2 regions of the Terribacillus sp. JSM ZJ617 genome follow, and region 2 is predicted to be linked to the other one. Evidence: predicted binding sites of a transcription regulator. Region 2 holds the regulator's gene; the other holds the start of a gene.

Region 1 (11,367 bases), on a different contig from region 2:
CGATTATCGTCGTCTGGCTGTTTGATCGGTTTGTCATTCCGAGGGTGCCTGCACTGAAGAGGTTCTTTAATGCGTAAGAAAGGAGAAAAGCAGATGCGACTATTTAAAATTACGCCGTTGTTACTGACATTCTTTCTCCTTGCTGCATGCTCTGCCGATCCTGAAGCAGCTGACCACTATGCGAAACGGGAAGAAGTGAACGTGATCATTGAAGCTCCTGAATCCATCGAAGCAGATTCTGCTCCGAAAATAGGTGTAAAGCTGTCACATGATGGGAAAGCACTTGAACAGGAAGCAACCGTCAACTTCCTTGTATGGAAAGATGAGAACAAAGCAGATGCAGAAACAATTCCTGCCTCATTGGATACAGACGGAACCTATCATCTGGAATATAACTTCCCATCTGATGGCGTATATTTTGTTAAAGCAGATGTAAAGGTCGATAATATCCATTTGATGCCGACGAAGCAGATTCGCGTTGGAGAATTGACACAAGAAGAGATAGAAAAGATACAACAGGAACAAGAACAGAAAAAACAGGATGATAGCGGAAGCCACCATCATCATTAATAGGAAAAAGCCGTATTTCTTCCAGAATACGGCTTTTTAAATTGGAAATTTCTGTTACGATAGAACTGTAGATTATCCTTATGATGAAATGGTGACATGCATGCAAAAACTGCGAATATATCTGGAAAAATTTGATTATCTCTATTTCTCGCTTATCATACTGCTCGGACTTGCAAGCCTAGTCAGTTTATATCAAGTACAACTCTTGCAAGGAGAATATTTTGTTCTGCAGCAGGTTGTCTGGTATGTAATTGGTTTAGGCGGCTGTTTTGTCGTGTCTTATTTTCTTGATCTCGATATACTGAAGCGTTTATCACTTTTTGTTTATCTTTTTTTCCTGCTGTTATTAGTAGGTATCTTGATTGCACCCTCCAGCATCTCCAAAGAAATCAATGAAGCATACGGCTGGTATACAATCGGCGGCTTTTCATTCCAGCCTGCTGAATCGATGAAAATCGGATTGATTCTTTATCTGGCACAAGTGATCAGTAAAGGGACGGATAGCTCTCCTGCATTAAAGGAGGAAATACTGCTTGTCGGCAAACTGACAGTTATCACATTAATCCCTGTTGCTGTCGTCATGCAATTTCCGGACTTCGGTAATGCAATGGTTTATCTTGCTATTTACGGGGCGATGCTGCTTGTTTCCCGCGTCCGGATAAAAACGATACTGCTTATCTTCTCTGTTCCATTAACGATTGTACTTGCCTTAACCATTACATACTTCTTTGCGACTGATTTCTTCCTCGATCGGATACTCGGCATGCTGCCAAGCTATCAGGCAAGCCGTTTCTATGGCTGGCTGCAGCCAGAAAAATATACGATTTCCGGCTATCAGCTGAATCAATCGATCATGGCGATTGGATCTGGTAATATGAGTGGCTACGAACATCTGCCACATGTGCCATACGCCTATTCAGATTTGATTTTCGCAGTCATAGGCGGCGTTTTCGGCTTTGTCGGGACAAGTCTTGTACTGCTGCTTTACTTTATGCTCATTTATAAAATCGTCATGATTTCCCAGCGCTATCATGATTCATTCGGAACCTTGATTGGCGCAGGAATCGCTGGGTTCCTGACATTTCAGATATTCCAAAATGTCGGTATGAGTATCGGACTGATGCCCGTTACGGGACTTGGTTTGCCGCTTATCAGCTATGGAGGAAGTGCCCTCGTCATTACACTCGCATCTCTTGGATTGATCCTCAATATGCGTGTGAATACGATGACGTTTATGTTTGGAAACAAATAGCGTTTACTTCTGCAAACATGTGCGGTATATTATATCGTAATTACTACTATTAAGGTGAGTGCATGCAGCATAAAAACTACTTAGCGCTGGCCCTGCCGCTGACCCTGTCAACGATTACGACGCCATTGCTGGGTGTTGTTGATACAGCCGTTGTCGGCCAGCTTTCCAATGCTTCTTATATTGGCGGGGTCGCCATCGGTACGATCATATTCAATACGATGTACTGGCTTTTCGGATTCCTGCGGGTAAGCACATCCGGGTTTGCCGCTCAGGCATCTGCCAGTCTCGATAAAGAAGAACATGTAATGGCGTTAATGCGTCCTTTCCTGGTCGCTTTTATTGTCGGCCTGCTATTCGTTCTTATACAGCAGCCGATCCTGCACTATTCCTTCTCCTTCCTAGGAGCGAGTGATGCCGTGAATAGCAGCGCTTCGGCTTACTTCTCTATCCGGATTTGGGGTGCGCCATTTGCGCTTGCCAACTATGTCATCCTTGGCTGGCTGATCGGCATGTCCTATATCAAAGCAACACTTGTTCTGCAGATAAGCACGAATATGCTGAATATCATTCTTTGTATTCTTTCTGTTCATGTGTGGGATTTGGGAGTGGCAGGTGTAGGTGCTTCTACGCTGATTGCCGAGATTTTCTCTTGTGTATTCGGCATTGTCCTGCTGCGCAAATATGCCGGCAGCATCCATTCATACAGGTCTTGCGACGCGCAGTCGATCCTAAACCGATGTGGCGAATGATGAAGGTCAACCGAGATTTATTCATTCGGACGATATGTTTACTAATTGTTTTTAACCTGTTTACAGCAAAAGGTGCTGCGTTTGGGGAAGATATGCTGGCAGCCAATGCCATCCTGATTCAGATTCACTATATGATGGCGTATTTCTTTGATGGCTTTGCTAATGCGTCCAGCATTGTGGCCGGTCGGGCTCTTGGGGAACGCAATGAAAAACTCTTTTCGCAGTCTCTGCGTCTATCTTTGCAATGGGGGCTTGGTATCGGGGTGACGCTTGCGCTTCTGTTTTTTGCTGGCCAGAAGTGGATCTATCCTTTGTTCTCCGATCAGCAGCACATTATCGAGCTGACTGGATCCTATGCCAACTGGCTTGTTCTATTTCCGATCGCCGCCAGCCTTGGCCTTGTCTATTATGGCGTTTTCACTGGCGTAACGGAAGTACGCTTTGTCCGCAACTCCATGATTCTTGCTGTCCTGCTTTACTTAGCGGCTCTTTATGCCCTGCAGCCACTCGGCAATCACGGACTATGGATCGCCTTCCTGCTCTTCAGTCTCGGTCGGTCCGTCTTCCTTATCATGTATGTACCAAAGCTGCGCCGGCTGTTTCAGCAGACGGCAGCAGCTTGACTCAGGCTTGATGGCCCCCGATTTTCGCACTGCGTTCAATTGTCATTCCGGCAGCTGTATGGCTGCTGGCACGCAGAATGGCGGTCGTACCGAAACGTGCCCGAATCTGATCCATCGTCCGACTCAGATCCTTCTGCTTGCTCTTGTCCTCGAACAAGCTGAGCTGGGTCGCTTCTTCATCGTATAAATTGGTCAGGGAGACAGACACTCGTCTGACTTCGTGGCCTTTTTGGTAGTGCTCATGAAATAGTTCGAGGCAGAGCTTATACATATCCGTCGTCAGATTCGAAGGGCTCGTAAAGGAACGGGACCGACTGAAGCCGCCGCCATGCTGACTGGCATATCCAACGGCCAGATGGACTGTATTGCCTTCCTTCCTGTCCCGTCTTGCCCGTCTGCAGGCCTCCTCGCACAGCTCCAAGATGATGGTCGGAATCTCTTCGCCACGGTAATTACGCAGCAGTGTAATGCCGTGTCCGTAGCTTTTCTGCTCCTGTTTGACGAAATCACCGAGCACCTCGCTCTCATCGATTCCCCATGCATGCCAGTATAATTGCTCACCCATCACACCATACCGTTTCTTGAGATGCTCCAAAGAAGTGTGAGCAAGATGCCCAAGCGTGACAATACCCATCCGATTCAAATTCCGCTGCATTCGTCGTCCAATCCCCCAAACATCCTGTATCGGGACCGGCCACAATAAGCGCGGCACATCCTGATAATGGCAAACGGCAATACCAGAGGTCTGTTTCTTTGCATGAATATCCATCACGACCTTGGCCAGGAACTTGTTATCTCCGATTCCAATGGCCGCCGTAACACCGAATTGCTCCAGGATATCCGCCTGCAGCTTGGCCGCTGTCTCCTCTGCAGTTCCATGCAGCTTCTCCGTGCCATCAAGTGTCACCCAGAATTCGTCGACAGAATAAACATGGATTGCTTCCATTGGCACATACTCATGCACTAGCTCGGTAATTGCCACCGAAACCTCCAAGTAATCCTTCATATGTGCTTCCGCAATGACGAGTTCCGGATCTTCCGGCAGCTCGAAATAACGGCTCACATTGCTGACGCCATGCTTCTTCTTCAGCGCAGGACTGGCAGCTAGCACGATACTACCCGGCCGCTTCGTATCCCCGACCACTGCAAGCAGTGTCGTCATCGGATCAAGGCCGCGTTTCACGCATTCCACACTCGCATAGAAGCTCCGCATATCCACACACAATACCTCATGCTGCTGAAATCCGCTATAATCCATCTTTACCACCTCCAAAGGGAACAAATGTTCTCACTTTAGATTACCCGATTCGAGGCAGTTATAGTAGCTGTAATTTTTGGATAGGGAGGAAAAATGAAAAAAGACTGCTCTAAACAAACAATTTTATTCTTCTATTTGGTAATACAGTTATATAAAGGATACCAATTAGTTGTCAGAGGAGTTCATTATCAGGATTTGGTTGATTTTCAATATATAGTAGGAATCTTAATACAGCACAGCTTCCTTATGATTTGGTTCTAGAGAGACATATTAAATGGTTTTCCTAGCTATATTTATTAGTCAGCTGGGTGCTATATATTCAATGAAAGAGGATCAAAAAGACCAAGCAGCGCATTAACGGTTCTGCTAATAAATGAACTGCGTCCCAAGTAACCCTCAACTTTTGGGACGCAAAGAAGAAACCGGTATTTTTCTAGGTTCAACAATTCCACACTACTCTTATCAAATAAAGAAATGTTGCAGCGTCGTACGGATACCGGCTGCGTAAGGTGTTCCGCATACCTGACTATGCTTCTGTTTCGCCTCCTCTGTTGCATTAGCAACAAGGAAACCATTTCCTGCATATCGCAGCATTTCAAGGTCATTTCCACTGTCTCCAAAAGCATAGATCTGCGATGGTTCCACCATGCAATGGTTTGCCAAGAACTGAACGGCCGCTCGTTTTCCAGTCCTTAACGGAATGAAATCCACATCATATGCCCCGTCTGGATCTCCTGCCAGTGGATTGCATGCGTTCACATTCAAACCTACCTTAGCTGCAGCGGCTGCCTGCCTTATACGATGCATTACCTCGGCCAAATCATCTTCATTAGGAAAGTAATAATAGTTCTTTTTGTACGAGCTCTGCCCATGCATCGTCTGTGGCTGTAATGCTATCCCATCCAAAGAGAGCATATGAATCAAATCCTCTACAAGCTGATTGAATTCTTCTTGAACAGGTAAATGCTTTTTCCAATCGTATATCTCCTTTAGTTCTCCACCAGCTGTTAGTTGGTACAGTTCGGTTCCCAGATTAGCTGCAATGAAATGGGGCATATAAGTCAGACGTGCACGCTCCATTTTAGCCGCCAGGGAATTACAATCACTTCCGGTAACCCATGCAATCTTCACATGATACTGTCTGGAAATCCCATTTAGATAAAGCTCCATCGCATGCAAATCCTCCAGCTGCCCTTTCTCACAAGCATGAGGAAAATAAGTCTCATCAAAATCAAAACAAATAAGTGCCTTTGTGCTGTCGGTACTAGCAAAGCATTTTTTCACACTCATTATTCAACCACCTCCCTTCCTACCATAAGAGATGGGAACGTTCCCAGGTCAACAAGAAAACAGGTATGCTATGATAAAGCTACATTCAATGTCCAAGGAGCTGGTTGAATGCCTACTATAAACGACATCGCAAAGAAATGCGGTGTTTCCAAAAGTACTGTCTCTCGCGTATTAAATGGGCATCCATATGTATCTGAACAGAAGCGGCAAGAGATCCTTTCTGCTATCGAGGAATCCGGATTTACCCCGAATAGCTTGGCTGTTCAATTTCGTAAGCGAAAAACCTCTGCCATAGGTATTCTCACACCTCAAGTCGATCATCCTTATTTCGCAGCACTGGTGCAATCATTATCGAATGCCTGTACAGCAAAAGGATGGAAACCCGTTATCTTTCAGACATTCGGTGATAAGAAACGTGAACTGGATGTATTCGCCAAGCTGAAACAGCGTGAACTGGACGCTATAATCGCAACTTCATCCGCACTGGAAGCTCACCTTTTAGCCCGTTGCTTAGAAAACGGTCCAATACTTATTTGTAATGAGAAATATGAAATTGACACAACTGTATGCAGTCTAGATGAAGAGAGTGCCGCCTATAAATTGACCATGCATATGCTGCAAACAGGTAAGAAGCGACTCTTATTCTGCCTTGACCACACTTCCCCATCCCAAGAAGCTAGATATAAAGGTTTTCTAAATGCCTTAGGTGCGAGAAATCTAAAGGAAGGCGGGAAACGCATAGAAGGAATGGTATCAATTGAGGATGGTATTCGTTTGGGTACTGATTTATTTCATGATAAACAATTGCTCATAGATGGCATATTTGCAGGAAGTGACTTCGTTGCCGCTGGGATTCTGCATGCTGCCAAGCAGCATCAAATCGCTGTGCCAGAAAATTGCGCAGTTACCGGGTTTGATAACCATCCTATCTCTCAGATTACCGATCCTCCGCTGACCACCTATGATAATGAGATAGAGGCCATGGCACGAAAGACTGCAGAACAATTAGATATGCAGCTATCTGGTAACATTAATGTACCCAAGCTATTTCAATGGCAAGGATATCTTGTACCGAGGCATTCCACGTAAAAAAGACCCGTGCTCTCTGCACGGGTCATCTTTTTATGCTTCTATCTTTTTAAAGAACTGTGGCAAATGCTCTTTGTGAGCCTCCAACATTTCATCCATTATCTTCTTCGCTATCTCATCAGAAGGTACAAGCGGGTTGATTGTCATCGCAAGCAAAGCAGTGTTGTAATCACCTGTTACAGCTGCCTCAGCTCCAACACGCTCGAATGACTTGATTTGCTGAACAAGTCCGCGCACTGGTACTGGAAGGTCACCAATGCCAATCGGTTTTGGACCATCTTTGGTAATGACACAGTTGATTTCGATAGCGGAATCGTTCGGAATGCTCTGGATAGCACCATTATTGATTGTGTTCACTGTCTGAATATCACGTTTGTCATTGTAGATGGAGTTGATCAGACTGCAAGCAGCATCACTGTAGTATGCACCGCCGCGTTTGGACAGCTGCTCAGGTTTCTCTGCAAGATTCGGATCTTTGTAAAGCTCGAACAAATCACGCTCAACGCCTTGCACGACCTCGGCACGCGTACCTTCGTTATCTGCTTCTTCAAGCTCCGCTTCAAGCATTTGCGAAGTCTTGTAGTAGTAACGGTGGTATGGACACGGGATAGCTTTCAGACCTTTGATGAAGCTAGGTTCCCAGTCAAGGTTTTTGATGTTTCTCATCGTCATCTCTTTTTTATCGGCGCTTGTCATTTTATCCAGCACGGTATCCGTAACATTTTCTCCGTCCAAGTATACATTCAAGCCAAATACCATGTGATTCAGACCAGCAAAGTCGATGTGCACACGATCTCCATCGGCACCAAGCAGCTCTGCTACTTGCATCTTCATCATGATCGGCACGTTACATAAGCCGACGACATTTTTGATATTAGAGTAGCGAAGCACTGCCTCCGTTACCATACCAGCTGGGTTTGTGAAGTTCACAAGCCATGCATTCGGGCAAAGCTCCTCCATGTCTTTACAAATATCAAGGATGACAGGAATAGTACGCAGACCTTTGAACAATCCGCCTGGTCCGTTCGTTTCCTGTCCGATTACATTATATTTCAATGGGATTCTTTCGTCTTTTGCCCGTGCGTCCAATAGTCCAACACGGAATTGTGTTGTAACAAAGTCTGCATCCTTCAAAGCTTCCCGGCGATCCAATGTCAAATGCACATCGATCGGCAAGCCTGCTTTTTCCACCATGCGCTTTGCCATATTTCCTACAATCTCAAGCTTTTCCTTCCCTGCTTCTACGTCCACGAGCCAAAGCTCTGTAATTGGCAATTCATCATAGCGTTTAATGAACCCTTCCACGATTTCCGGTGTGTAACTTGAACCTCCGCCGATTGTAACGATCTTCAATTTTCCCATGATCAGTGCCTCCTATATGGTTACATTTTTGATCTACAACCACAGCTTAAATGCTGGAATGCATCCCAGGTCAAGAACAAATTCGTAAGGAATTTGTAAACCGGTCGACCAAAGCTTACAAAACGTTCATTTTCCGCTAAAATAAAGGTAAGAAAGCGATTTCTAATGAGGTGAAGCACATGAGTAATATCAAACAGATTGCACAGATGGCTGGCGTTTCCCGCAGCACTGTTTCACGTGTCCTCAATCACCATCCCCATGTCCATGAAGATACTCGGCGCAAAGTCCAGCAAGTCATTGATGAACTAGACTATATTCAAAATAGCAATGCAGTACAGCTGAAAAAAGGCAGGACCAATACTATTGGTGTCGTATCGCCTTCCATCAGTCATTATTTTATGCAAATTGTTCAAGGTATCGCCGAAGCTGGCACCTCCTGCCAATATCAAACCTTACTTTACCAAACGAATGAAAAAGCCGATCAGGAATTGCAGGCATTGGAAATGCTGCGTCAAAAGCGCTTGGACGGGCTGATTATCCTGCGCTGCGGATTAGATTGGGAGAAAGTTGCCACTTATACAAAGTACGGACCGATTATGACATGTGAGCCTCTGCAGCATCCACAGATCCAATCCATCTATATGAATCATTACGAAGGGTTCCAGCTTGGGCTTGAGCATTTGATCGAAAAAGGCTATAACCGCATTGCCTGTACAATAGGAAGAGCCGAAAGCCGAAACAGCCTGGAACGGAAGAAGGCTTTTGAGGATATATTGCAAACACATAACCTTCCCGTCCATCCCGAATGGATCTTAGATGAGACATTCACCGTCGATGACGGACGCAGAGCCCTGCAGGAGCTTTTAAACGGTAGGAATATGCCTGATGCGGTCATCCACGCCAGTGATTACGTTGCAGCCGGCATGGCTGCCGAAGCACGGACGCAGGGAATCAGCATTCCTGATGAGCTGGGCTTGGTAGGTTTCGAATCCGACCAAAGCGATGTTGCTGGACTGATGGAGCTGACTCATGTCCGCAATCCGCTCAAGCAGATGGGAGCAGAAGCGTTTCGTCGCATGCACGCGGTATTAACGGAAACACCATACACACCAGCCGAACTTGCCTTCTCTCTGACAGAGCGTCAGTCTACTGCCAGAGGTGTTAAGCAAGTCCAGGTATGAGGCTATCAAAAAGTTTTATATAAGTAGAATCGTTCCGCGTGCTAGGATAGTGCAATAGAGGTGATGATAATGTTGATCTTAAGGCGAACAGCCAATTATTCATTATGTGCTATTCATCTAGGTATACTCGCTTTTTGGCTGGCTGCATGGGAGCTGCTTTTCACTAAGTTGGGTTTGATGATTTGGGGAAGTTCTGCTTTACTAGGGGCTTTATTTTTCATTTTCCAAAGACGGCAACGAAAAAATATGCTCGATAACAGTGATTGGATTTTAGGTATATCCACCGTATTTATGATCGTTCTTGCCCTTGTCTCTTTGCTAATTGAATATGCTGTATCATCCATGCCATGACTAGTTAAAATAACAGCTATCACAAGGCAGAAAAGGAGTAGCTGATAAGCTACCCCTTTTCACTGAATTCCTTTATAAATCGGCGATGGCTCCTGACCATCTTTTCCGGCAGTTCATCAAGCGGGAAAAAGCCCAGCTGCATAGATTCTGCTTCATCCAGCATTAATTCTCCGTGAAACTTACTAGTCTGGTACACGATTGTCACATTGTAAAATTCATCACCATTCGCAGCTACGGCAAAATTATCTTTTCCGGAATACACATCAACCAGCTTCAATTCCTCCACTGTCAGTCCTGTTTCTTCCAGCACTTCCCTGGCAGCTGTCTGTTCAGCTGATTCACCAAGTTCCATCAATCCTCCAGGCAAGCCCCATGTTTCGGGCGGGTGGATTCGTTTCTGTAAAAGGACATGCTGCTTTTCATCAAAAAGAAGGCATAATGCCCCAACTAATATGACAGGCTGATGCCCGACGTACTTCCGAAGATTCTCTACATAGTTCACAAGCACATCCCCTTTCACTCAACAAGTTTACCAAATCTTACATATAGCTGATAGAATTCTTTAATCTTAATATGATACAGTAACTATATCAGAACAATCTAGGAGTGATCATATGGAAAAAATCATGTCCATACAAACCGGCTTCGGTGTCGATGTACACGGTCAAGACGTTACAAAAGCAGCGGTACGTGCAGTAGTCAATGCTATACATACAAATTCCATGCCTGGTATTACGAGCGTCCTGCCAGACAACGATTTGCATAATATGAAGGTAAATATCCGCTTGGCTGTCCCTGCTGATAAGGACAAGCTGGATATCGAGCAGGTCAAGGCCCGGATTCCATATGGTACTGTAACAGTAGAAGTAATCGATGGTGGTATGCTGACTACAAGCGCTATCTACTTAGAGGAGAAACAGGATAAAAACGATATGATGTATATCGTGAACGCTTCCGTCGAGACGGGATACTGAAATGATCGAGCACAAGATCTATAATATGGTGATGATACATAATGAGGATCAGGTGCTTCTGCTGGATCGTCAGCATGATGACTTCCGCGGATTTATCCCGCCTGGCGGAAAGGTGGACTTTCCTGAGAGTCTCACTGCAAGCGCAATGCGCGAGGTGAAGGAAGAGACAGGACTGGACGTATGGAATCTGGAGTATAAAGGCGTACAGCATTACGTGAACGATGAACAAAATGTCCGTTATCTGATCTTCTATTATATAACTGATTCTTTTTCCGGCACACTGCTGTCAGATTCCAGAGAAGGCAATCCATCATGGTTCCAGAAGTCTGAAGCGATGGAACTGCCAATGCAGGATGTAGTCCGCACTGTCTTTCCGTTATTCTTCCAAGAAGGTACATTTGCGCATGCTGAATCTGAAGCTTCTGATTACACGGAAGAAATACTGCATACATAAATACGGGAGGGGAGATATCAGCTTCCTCCCCCTTCTATTATTAAAAATACATACTGATATTCCATATATTGCAACTTCAATTCTATTGAATAAGATAAATAGATAGGTCTATTATCTCATTTTTCTAGTAAAAGTAATATTTTCTGATTGCTTGTACTTTCCCAACTTTCCTCATCCTTCTACAAGTTTCCATATGTTTACGTTATTTTCCACT
Region 2 (11,367 bases):
TGGTATAGCCCCGGGTGGGGTCGAGACAAACATAAGTGCATCTATGACGAGTATCTCGGAATTTGGAGCCGGGCGTCAAATGACTGGTAATGAAACAATGCCGCGTGTAGGGAAACCAGCTGAAATCGCTCAACTTGCTCTTTTCTTAGGTTCTGATGAGTCAAGCTTCGTCAATGGGCAGGTCATAGCAGCAGACGCAGGATGGACTGCATACTAATAGAAAGCAGAAGATGTATAACAAAACCTGAAACTATTTCAGGTTTTGTTATTTATTTTAAGATTTTAAATGCCCTTTGCGTTCTATCCATGACTAAATTCAGCCCCTTGGCGGGAATGGATCATTTCCATAAGAATCACGTTCCCGAATTCTTCCGTCTCGTCCGTGAATGAAGTGTTCGCCTTCAGTCCGCTTAGCTAGTTCTTTCCCATAATCCATTGCTTCTTTCTGCTTGACAAAACGGCCTGAAGCACGCTTTGCCCCTTCTTTCTTAACTTGCCAACTGCCATTCCCGTCTGGGTTAGTGTGATAGTTTGACATTATTCCACCTCCAATAATTGGCTCATAAGGTCTATACCACATAATTGCTATATTAATGCAAGTTAGTATGGTTCAAGCAGTTCTCTAAGTTGTCACTTATTTGTGAAATAATGTACAAACTTTTCAGGAGATTGAAAAACGATATGTGGAATAATAGAACCATAACAAGGAGGAGATCAAATGCCAAAACTACGTGTTACGTTATTTCATGAAATATTGGAACAGTTAGAAGCAGACCAACTCCAAGGAACGAAAGCAAGAGAATACCGATGCGCTGTAGGAACATGCATACCATACGATGTCGTACATCACGCAGAAGTGCTGCTGCAGGAAGGGTTCATTTTAGGTGTTGTAACAAACTCTAAGGACTATAGAGATGTTTTTATTGACGATATCTTAGTAAAAGGACATGAGCTGTTAGCTTTGATGGGTAACCGGCGAATTCTGGATGGTGCCAAGCAGCTACTTGGGGAGACATACGAAAAAGTGACACCAGGTATCCTTCTCGAAGCATTGAAACTGGCAATAATGAAAAGCACAAAAGAGGAGCTTGCCGTATAGGCAAGCTCCTTATTCATACAATGTGTGTTTAGCGTTCTTTAAGATAATAATCATCCATACTATGTTGTTCTCTGCGGTAGCTTCTGGTATATCCACATTTACACGAATCAGTGACACTATCAATCTTATGACGGCCTCGCAACTTGCAGACAAGCTTGTAAAACAGCTTCACGATACCACCCGCTTTCTAACTTTTGGTAATAGAATAATCTAATATACCCAAAAAGTATGTCGAAAGCAGGCAGAAACTGTGTAAATTCTATGAAAAAAAAACCGGCCGAAGCCGATTTTATTGGATGGAGCGATATAAGCCTATTACTTTCCCTAAAATGCTGACATTATCCAAAATGATAGGATCCATCGTACTGTTTTCCGGTTGCAGTCGTATCTGATTTTCTTCTTTGAAGAAACGTTTCACAGTAGCTTCATTGTCCTCGGTCATCGCCACAACAATTTCTCCGTTCTGAGCCGTTTGCTGCTGTTTGACGATTACCATGTCTCCGTCAAGAATACCAGCTTCAATCATACTTTCCCCAACAATGACCAGAACGAATATATTATCATCCGGACCTACTAAATGGCTAGGAACAGGTACATATTCTTCTATATTCTCCACTGCAGTAATTGGAATACCAGCTGTTACCTTTCCGATAACGGGAGCATAGTTTGCCTCACCGCGGGGAATATCTGTCTGATCATCACTATCCAATGATAATACCTCGATGGCACGCGGCTTTGTCGGGTCACGGCGGATAAGACCTTTCTTCTCTAAACGGGAAAGGTGGCCGTGAACGGTAGAGCTTGATGCCAAGCCGACTGCTTCGCCGATTTCCCTGACGGATGGCGGGTACCCTTTATCGAGTACCTGCTCCTTTATGTATGCTAGAATCGCTTCCTGTCTTTTCGATAGTTTTATCATGTATCGAACACCCCGTGCATATATTTTTATTACATAGAGTATACCATGATAGATTGCAATATACAAACATCCGTTCGAAAAAAAGCCTTGACTAGAACCTATGTTCGTATATAATGGAATTAACAAAGAGAACGCACGTTCTTAAAACACGGAGGGGTCTACCATGTTCAAAAAACTAGCGAAATCAGATCTATTCTATTATGTGCTTTTCGGCTTCACGCTTTTCTTCTTATACTTTACACTTATAATGAGCGTCTAATTAGTCGAACTGAGAGGGTACATCAATGAAAGCAGTCATCTATTGCAGAGTAAGTACAGAAAAGGACGAGCAGGCAAGCTCGATTGAGCGCCAGCGCGAGGAGCTCATCAGTCTTGCTGCGTCCTCCGACATAGAGGTCATCGATATCATCGAAGAAAAGCAGAGCGGTTATGACATCGAACGGCCGGGGATTTTTCGCATGCTGGATTTGTTCACAGCGCGTGAAGCAGACTGTCTCCTCATTCAGGATGAGACAAGGTTGGGGCGAGGCAATACAAAGATTGCTTTGTTCCATCATCTTCAAAAGCTGGAGGTCAAGGTTTATACACTTAGCCAGCATGGCGAATTCCAGCTTTCGGAATCGGATGGTATGGTGCTCCAAATCGTTGGTATAGTCGAGGAGTATCAGCGGAAGATCCATAATATGAAGATCAAGCGGGGTATGAGAAGGGCAATCGAGGCAGGATATAATCCAAGCAAGAATCTGAGCAATCAGCAGGCTGCACCGGGCAGAGAGCGGATTGATTTTCCGATTCAAGAAGTGATCAGGCTGCGAAATAACAAGCTTACTTTCCAGGAAATCAGCTCTGTTCTGCGAGGTATGGGCTTTCATGTATCAAAGGCGACCGTACATAGAAGGTACCAGGAATATCTTTCGCTTGAATCGGAAGACGCTAGCGGGTAACATAGTGTGTATCAACTTTAATGCTTAAAGGAGCATATACACATGTTAAGTAAAGACAAATTAGCACGCCTCAATGCGTTAGCAAATAAAGCAAAGGCAGAAGGACTCAGCCTTAGCGAACAGAAAGAGCAAAAGGAACTAAGACAGGAATATCTGGGAAATGTACGTTCTTCATTCAAAAACCAGTTCAAGTCGATGACAGTTATGGATCGTGAAGGCAATGACGTAACACCAGAAAAAGTAAAAAAATTACGTGAAGAGGAATAAGAAGGGATGGCTGACTCTATGTACAGCCTTTCCCTTCTTTTTCTATATATAAATCCTTGTTTATCGGAAGATTTTTGTATAGGATGAACAAGAGTACATAATTTGCTAGATGAAAGGGATGTTTACATGGTTCAGACTACAGAATTGCTTTCCATTAATACAATTCGTACGTTATCAATCGATGCAATCGAAGCAGCGAATTCCGGCCACCCAGGTATGCCGATGGGTGCAGCGCCGATGGCTTATACGCTTTTCACCGATTTCATGGCTCACAATCCGAAGAATTCCCATTGGTTCAACCGGGACCGTTTCGTATTGTCTGCTGGACATGGTTCCATGTTATTGTATTCCCTCTTGCATTTGTCTGGATACAAAGTATCCATTGATGATTTGAAATCCTTCCGCCAGTACGGATCACGTACACCAGGACATCCGGAAGTCCATCATACAGATGGTGTCGAAGCAACTACTGGTCCGCTTGGACAAGGTATCGCGATGGCTACTGGTATGGCGATGGCAGAGGCGCATCTTGCAGCGAAGTATAATAAAGAGGGCTTCCCTGTTGTAGATCACTACACATATGCAATTTGTGGTGATGGTGACTTAATGGAAGGTATTTCGCATGAAACAGCTTCACTTGCAGGCCACCTTGGCTTGGACAAGCTGATCGTGCTATATGATTCCAATGATATTTCTCTCGATGGTGATCTTCACCACAGCTTCTCTGAAAACGTAGAGGATCGCTTCAAAGCTTATGGCTGGCAAGTTATCCGCGTCGAAGAAGGCAGAAATGTAGATGCGATTCGTGAGGCAATCAAACAAGCAAAAGCGAATACAACACAGCCAACTTTGATCGAAGTGAAAACAGTTATTGGATATGGTTCTCCGAACAAATCAGCAAAAAGCGCTTCCCATGGTTCACCGCTAGGTGTTGATGAAGTGAAGCTTACGAAGGAATATTACAAGTGGGAGCATGAAGAATTCCACGTTCCGGAAGAGGTTTATGGTGATTTCGAAGAGAAAGTCATCAAAAAAGGCGCAGAAGCAGAAAAGGCTTGGAATGAGTTATTTGCTAAGTATGAGGAAGCGCACCCTGAGCTTGCAAAAGAACTGACTACTGCAATCAAAGGTGAATTGCCAGAAGGTTGGGCAGATACGCTTCCGACATATGAAGAGGGCAAAGACAAGACTGCCACTCGTTCTGCTTCTGGTAAAGTATTGAACGCAATCGCAGATGCAGTGCCTAGCTTGTTCGGCGGAAGTGCTGACCTTGCAGGTTCGAATAAAACATTGCTTGCAAAAGAAGAGAACTTCTCCAAAGCCAACTACAGCGGACGCAATATCTGGTTCGGTGTACGTGAATTCGCAATGGGTGCTGCACTGAACGGTATGGCACTTCATGGTGGATTGAAAGTGTACGGTGGTACTTTCTTCGTCTTCAGCGATTACTTGCGTCCAGCTATCCGTTTGTCTGCATTGATGGGAACACCTGTGACATACGTATTGACACATGATTCTATTGCAGTCGGAGAAGATGGTCCAACACATGAACCAATCGAACAGCTGCCATCCTTGCGCGCAATGCCTGGCTTGAGTGTTGTCCGTCCTGCAGACGGTAACGAAACACAGGCTGCATGGAGACTGGCGCTTGAATCTGATAAGGTTCCAACGGCGCTTGTTTTGACTCGTCAAGATCTTCCGACACTTCCATCCACGCAGCAAGCTGCGTATGAAGGCGTGAAGAAGGGTGCGTATGTTGTAAGCCCAGCCCAGAAGGAAACGGCTGATGTATTGCTTCTTGCAACTGGTTCAGAAGTTCAGTTGGCTGTACGTGCACAAGAAGCACTTCGTGAACAAAACATCGAGGCGTCAGTAGTCAGCATGCCTTCTTGGGATCGTTTCGAGCTTCAGGAGCAGTCCTACAAGGATAGCGTCCTTCCTCCAGCAGTGAAGAAACGTGTTGGTATCGAAATGGCTTCTCCGCTAGGCTGGGAAAGATATGTCGGTGATGAAGGCAAAGTAATCGGTATTAATACTTTCGGTGCCTCTGGCAACGGAGATAAATTGATTGAAGCATTCGGCTTTACTGTTGAGAATGTGATTGAAAAAGTGAAATCCATTTTGGATTAATAGAAAGACCGGCCGTAGATGTTGGCCGGTCTTTTTCTTTTATGACAAAATTCGAGTAAACCTTTTTAACTTCGTGTCCCTTTGCTACAAGTTCCGAGGGATTAAGCATTGATCCTAGCGTATACTATTCTTTCAAAGGAGAAGGAGGGACAAGCTTGTGAAAGAATACTTCGTCTATTGGGTGAAACACGAGATCTATTTCCGCTATTTTTATAAATCGGATATCCTCTATCGCTTTTTCCTCTCCAGTCAAGTGGAGAATACTGCATATGTGCAAGAGCAGCTGGATTATATCACTTATGATTTTCCTCCCGGAGCGTCACTTCAGCAAGCCCTTCTTCAGGATGATGGCGTCTATATCGAGACGGATCAGCACTATCTCCGAGTGGTATGCGATTCCTTGACGACGGCCGAAGAGACTGTCTTTTCAGAGCTCCGCCACTTTGATTCTTCCTTCTTTATTATAGAGCCAGCAGCCAACAATTGCGGCTGGATTGCGCCTATCATAAAAAATGACCTGCAATCACGGGTTCATCTATTGTATTCTTCCTTTTGATTGTCTATACTAGATTAGAGATATTTTGAAGGAGGAAGCCAATATGAGTCCGATCTGGGTCGTACTTATAGCACTGGCTGCATTGATTATCGGCGTTGCGCTTGGATTTTTCATCGCCAGAAGATACATGATGAACTATCTTAAGAAAAACCCGCCAATTAATGAACAGATGCTTCGTACAATGATGATGCAAATGGGTCAAAAACCATCACAAAAGAAAATCAACCAAATGATGCGCGCAATGAATAACCAACAAGGTAAATAAGCAATTATTTCTATATAGCTTTGACGTTTTAAGTTGGCGATTTGGCATTGCAAACAAGGGATTTGATTGCTGGTAATAGTTAATTGAATCCAGGAACCACTTTTTCTGCTAAGAGATTTAGCAGGAAAAGTGGTTTTTTGATTTGTTCAAATCCTGTTTTATATGGTTATGTTAAATAATATATTTAACGCGGACCAGGAGGAGCAGTTGAAAAATCATAAGTTTTTAATATACATTTCTTGATAACACTAACTGAAGGGGAGTGGTAAAGAGATGCGATCCATCGATTATGATTGGCTTGAAGAAAGAACCATTATAATGGCTTTAACAGGCAGCTATGCTTATGGAACGAATACGGAAGACTCGGATAAAGACTACAAAGGTATCTGCATTCCGCCAGTAAATTACTTCTTAGGATTGGAATCATTCAACGAATATAACAGCAGCGGCGGCAAGAATTTCAAAAATACGAAAGACGATGTAGATATCAATATTATTCATATTACAAAGTTCGTTAAGGACGCAATGATAGGTGTACCAAATAACATAGAAATCTTGTTTTTGAACAAAGATCAGTACTTAAAAATAACAGAACCAGGGCAGCAGCTAATTGATAACCGGCATCTATTCCTTTCTAAAGCAATCCAAAAGAAGTTCGGGGGGTATGCTAATTCTCAAATTCAGAAGTTAAAACAAAGAAATGTCAGCAGATCAGGCAGACAGGACTTGATAGACCTTTATGGATATGACACGAAGTTCTTTATGCATAGCGTCAGGTTATTGACAAGTGCTATTGAGATATTAGAGACAGGCGATTTTAGCACATTTAGACCAAATCGCAGCTTCTTGCTCGACTGTAGGAAGGGTGCATACACTTTTGGTGAAGCTGTAGAGCTTATAGAGCTACTAGACAATGATCTTAAGAGAGCAGCTGAGCATTCCACACTTCCTGAGAAGCCGGATTATCATGCGATTAATCAGCTTTTGATTCGTATCAATTCGGCTGCAATTGGTAAATAAATCCTAGCATTAATTAAGATAGAATCAAGATGCCGAATGTAATGACCACAAGGTAAGATAATATTTACATATACTTTGCATACTTCAAAATGCGATTTAGCATTTCATGAAAACGTGCTGTCATCCTCCTTTTAATGAAGACCAAAGGTATGAAATGTATGAATCTGGCAACACTCTTAATGCAGACAAATAGGTTTGAATCTGCAGCGATAATGGTATTTGATTAAAAAAGGAGTGATAAGAAATGAAACATGTGAAAGCACTTGTGATCAAATTCATCATGATTTTAGCTGTTTTATGGATTGTTTTCACCCTTATGTTCGATACGGAATTCAGCGATACGCTACTGATGAGTGTCGTTTTGACAATTGCGGCATATGTGATTGGTGACTTACTCATTTTAAGCAGAGCTGGTGACCGAAGTAAGCCTGACGGTGATTTTACAAAGCGGAACGCAATTGCGACAGTTAGTGACGCAATATTGACTTTCATCGTTCTTTGGCTGTTAGGGGAAGCTTTATTGAATCCTGATGATAATGTTGTGATGGCATCTCTGATCTCCGCGGTCGTAATTGGTATCGGAGAATGGTTCTTCCATCGCTATGTTAATAATCATGTGATCGAGGATCATAATGCCCAAACTGTTGGGATGTCCTGAACTGTGCTATAGTGGAGAATAACTAAAGAAAGGAATCCCTTTTGGGGATTCCTTTTGCTTATAAGTTTTTAACAGGAGGAATTCGTATGGAGGTAACAATACTGCTGGCTGTAACGGCTGGGTTCCTTTCCTTTCTTTCACCATGTGTACTTCCTCTTTATCCGGCATTTCTTTCTTATCTGACTGGTGTCATTCCAGGTTCACCTGATAAAAGAACATATAAAAACGGATGGCTTCTGCATACAGTCTTCTTCCTGATTGGCTTTTCAACAATCTTTTTACTGCTTGGGTACAGCGCATTAGCGTTATCTGAATGGCTTTTTACATACCAATCCTATATACGAGTCATCGGAGGAATCATGCTGATTCTGCTTGGTGCAGTGCAGATAGGGCTGCTAGGAGGAAGGTGGCAGTCATCCAAAACCTTGCTGCGTTTTAAAAACAGGCCGCCTGGATATGCTGGTTCGTTCCTGATCGGACTTTCCTTCGCAATGGGATGGACACCTTGTACAGGCCCTATACTTGCAGGAATCATGACAAGCGCTGCCTTGCAGCCGTTCGGGGCTGTCCCTCTTATGGCAGCTTATGTACTGGGCTTCAGCATTCCTTTCTTCATTTGGGGGTTCTTCGGATCTCGACTGCAACGATTAAGAAGAACCGGAAAAATACTGCATGAAATAAGTGGATATTTCCTGATTCTCATAGGCATTCTGCTTTTATTCGATCTAACGACAAAGATTACTTCCTATCTAGCCAGTTTTTTCTCTTTTTACGGTTTTTAAATCGTGAAAAAAAGAGAGAAGTAGTTTAAAATATGTAGGGAAAGGGTGTCGAATGTGGAATTTTCGCCGAATAATCTTATTTTCAAAACAACAACCGTGCTCATATCTTTTTTGTTGCTCGGATTTTCGGTCTATCTGTTCTTTGCAGGCCATAATTCTCCGGGTGGAGGATTCATTGGAGGACTTGGGACTGCTGCTGCTTTAGTGCTCATGTATATGGCATATGGCTTCAAGACAGTCAGCAAGATCTTGCCGATCAACTATCGTGTTTTGACAGTAACAGGTGTGCTTATCGCCATCCTGACTAGTGCAGGGTCATTCCTATTTGGACAGCCATTCCTGAGCCATACGTTTACATATATCCACTTGCCTGTTTTAGGCGAGCTGGAATTGGCTACAGCGACGTTTTTTGATCTAGGGGTATATCTTACTGTTGTTGGTATAGCTCTGACGATCATCCTGTCAATCGCACAAGATCGTTCAAGCAGTGAGGAGAATGCAAGTGGCAAAGATACTAATAGTAGATGATGCAAAATTCATGCGGAAAACATTGCGTGGCCTGCTTATCGAAAACAATTATGAAATCGCCGGAGAAGCAGCAGATGGACACGAGGCTGTGTCTCAATATCTGAAAACAGAGCCTGATATCGTCTTTATGGATATTACAATGCCGCATATGGATGGGCTTGCAGCTTTAAAAGAGATTATCACACAGGATCCAAATGCAAAGGTGATCATGTGTTCTGCCATGGGGCAGCAGCGCATTGTCATGCAAGCGATCGAGCTTGGCGCGAAGGACTTCATTACGAAGCCTTTTGAGGATACGAGGGTTATAGAGACGGTTGAACGCATTCTCAATTAAAGAAATGTAAATTGAAAGAAGGTAAGGGTATGACATTACCTGTTATCATCAGTACCATCCTGGTTGCATGTATGGGCCTTGCAGTTGCAATGGTCCGGATGCGGGCAGCTGCAAGACCGGTAACGGCGAAGAAAATCATCCTGCCGCCGTTATTCATGAGCACCGGTGCACTAATGTTTCTTTTCCCGGTGTTTCGTGTGCCGTGGTGGGAGGTCTGGTTCTCGCTTGGAGCCGGAATCATTTTCTCCAGTCTTTTAATTTTGACTTCCAATTTTGAAGTGAGGGATGAGAAGATATTTCTGAAGCCTTCGAAAGCATTCGCGGTAATCATAGTCGGACTCGTATTTGTTCGGGTATTGTTGAAGGTCGCGATTGGCCAGACAATTGAAATCGGAGAAATGGGTGGGGTGTTTTTCCTGCTGGCGTTCGGTATGATCGTCTCTTGGCGGATTGCGATGCTTTGGAAGTACAAACGGCTCGAAAGACGCTTACAAATCACCTGATGGTTGGCGAAAGACTTTCTTCCAGTAAGAAGGTCTTTTTTCATATATTTGTTTTGTCTATACAAGTTTTAGGAAAATCGTGGTATGGACGTTTTGTTTTTTCTATAATTGTAGTAACATACTTATCAAAAGGACTATACATACATAGATGCACGAATAAGGTCACATAAAAGGGGGCGAAGGAGCTTGAACGAAGACGACTATAAGACAGAGAAAAAGAAAGAAGCGGCTTCATTTAATCCGACAGGCTTTGATCCACATTCTTTGGCTGAACTTCCCGCACCGATGCTGCAATGGATCGATCAAAACGGATTTGATATAGTTTTCGTCTGTGACTACGAAGGAATGATTCACTATACTTCTTCGTCGATTACAAGGCTGCTTGGCTATTTGCCGGAAGAAGTGGTCGGTACATCTTCTTTAGCATATTTGGATTCATGTGACGTGCCTGTCCTGCGGAATAGGTTCGAGACGACAACAGAATGGCCGCAGAGGTTTCATCTGACTGTACTGGATAATCGCGGCAAGCATATTTGGATGGAAGCGAGTATCTCTTTGACAGAAAATCAGGGTGTACCTTATTATATTGGCGTGGCTAAGGATGTGTCCGATAAGAAAGAAATAGAAGAGATGATGTTCCGCTCTGAGAAGATGAGTGTAGCTGGACAGCTTGCGGCTGGAATTGCACACGAGATTCGTAATCCGCTGACTAGTCTAAAAGGATTCCTCCAGCTTATTCAGGCCGGAATCAGCCGGAAAGAAGAATATTACAAGATCATGGTTGATGAAATAGAGAAGATCGAAACAATCACATCAGAGCTTCTATTCATTTCAAAGCCGGTAGCAGAAAACAAAGAATCGGAAACGATTCATGAAATGCTGCAGGATGTCATCACATTGCTTTATTCCCAAGCTCGTCTGCAAAATGTCCAGATAAGCTTTGAAAAAGGGGAAAACAGCAGACTGCTATGTGACCGATCTCAAATCAAGCAGCTCTTTATCAATCTTATAAAGAATGCGCTTGAAGAAATGCCACACGGAGGCAAGATTGATATTCGCCAGCGTCAAGTGGGCAGGGATTGCATAGTAGATGTAGTGGATGAGGGTCCTGGTATCCCGGATGAGGTGCTTGCCAAGCTCAAGGAGCCTTTCTTTACGACAAAGAAAGAAGGGACGGGACTTGGTTTGATGATTTGTACGCAAATACTGGACAAGCATAATGGTGCACTTGATATCCTCCGTAATGAAACGAAGGGGAGTACCTTCAGGGTGTCCCTGCCAATTAGCTTATAATATTTATACATGGCCTCTTTTATAAGAGGCCATGTTTCTTTTACATGTCGTGATGACTATTATGTTTCT

What was found. Region 2 encodes LexA, which represses DNA repair genes until DNA is damaged. Its sites were predicted from a motif close to CGAACATATGTTCG; they were not measured.
Region 1: the regulator LexA is predicted to act here: its motif matches at 4,470-4,483, upstream of ACH6C1_RS00495 (DNA polymerase IV).

The regions. Positions count from the first base shown of each region.
Region 1 is NZ_JBISEQ010000001.1:96,539-107,905, reverse strand. It holds gene ACH6C1_RS00515 (PepSY-associated TM helix domain-containing protein) at 1-77, shown strand, start outside; gene ACH6C1_RS00510 (FixH family protein) at 94-570, shown strand; gene ACH6C1_RS00505 (FtsW/RodA/SpoVE family cell cycle protein) at 671-1,822, shown strand; partial or broken gene ACH6C1_RS00500 (MATE family efflux transporter) at 1,885-3,194, shown strand; gene ACH6C1_RS00495 (DNA polymerase IV) at 3,196-4,452, opposite strand; gene ACH6C1_RS00490 (HAD-IIB family hydrolase) at 4,915-5,742, opposite strand; gene ACH6C1_RS00485 (LacI family DNA-binding transcriptional regulator) at 5,851-6,831, shown strand; gene ACH6C1_RS00480 (6-phospho-beta-glucosidase) at 6,865-8,193, opposite strand; gene ACH6C1_RS00475 (LacI family DNA-binding transcriptional regulator) at 8,373-9,374, shown strand; gene ACH6C1_RS00470 (hypothetical protein) at 9,444-9,725, shown strand; gene ACH6C1_RS00465 (NUDIX hydrolase) at 9,775-10,227, opposite strand; gene ACH6C1_RS00460 (Lin0512 family protein) at 10,340-10,699, shown strand; gene ACH6C1_RS00455 (8-oxo-dGTP diphosphatase) at 10,701-11,153, shown strand.
Region 2 is NZ_JBISEQ010000002.1:291,761-303,127, forward strand. It holds gene ACH6C1_RS07710 (SDR family oxidoreductase) at 1-217, shown strand, start outside; gene ACH6C1_RS07715 (DUF2188 domain-containing protein) at 317-538, opposite strand; gene ACH6C1_RS07720 (hypothetical protein) at 719-1,099, shown strand; gene lexA (transcriptional repressor LexA) at 1,389-2,018, opposite strand; gene ACH6C1_RS07730 (YneB family resolvase-like protein) at 2,303-2,962, shown strand; gene ACH6C1_RS07735 (DUF896 domain-containing protein) at 3,005-3,229, shown strand; gene tkt (transketolase) at 3,356-5,359, shown strand; gene sirA (sporulation inhibitor of replication protein SirA) at 5,517-5,915, shown strand; gene ACH6C1_RS07750 (YneF family protein) at 5,959-6,180, shown strand; gene ACH6C1_RS07755 (nucleotidyltransferase domain-containing protein) at 6,454-7,200, shown strand; gene ACH6C1_RS07760 (YndM family protein) at 7,445-7,858, shown strand; gene ACH6C1_RS07765 (cytochrome c biogenesis CcdA family protein) at 7,945-8,640, shown strand; gene ACH6C1_RS07770 (Na(+)/H(+) antiporter subunit B) at 8,695-9,168, shown strand; gene ACH6C1_RS07775 (response regulator) at 9,143-9,502, shown strand; gene ACH6C1_RS07780 (CcdC family protein) at 9,532-10,005, shown strand; gene ACH6C1_RS07785 (ATP-binding protein) at 10,192-11,298, shown strand; gene ACH6C1_RS07790 (small acid-soluble spore protein P) at 11,339-11,367, opposite strand, start outside.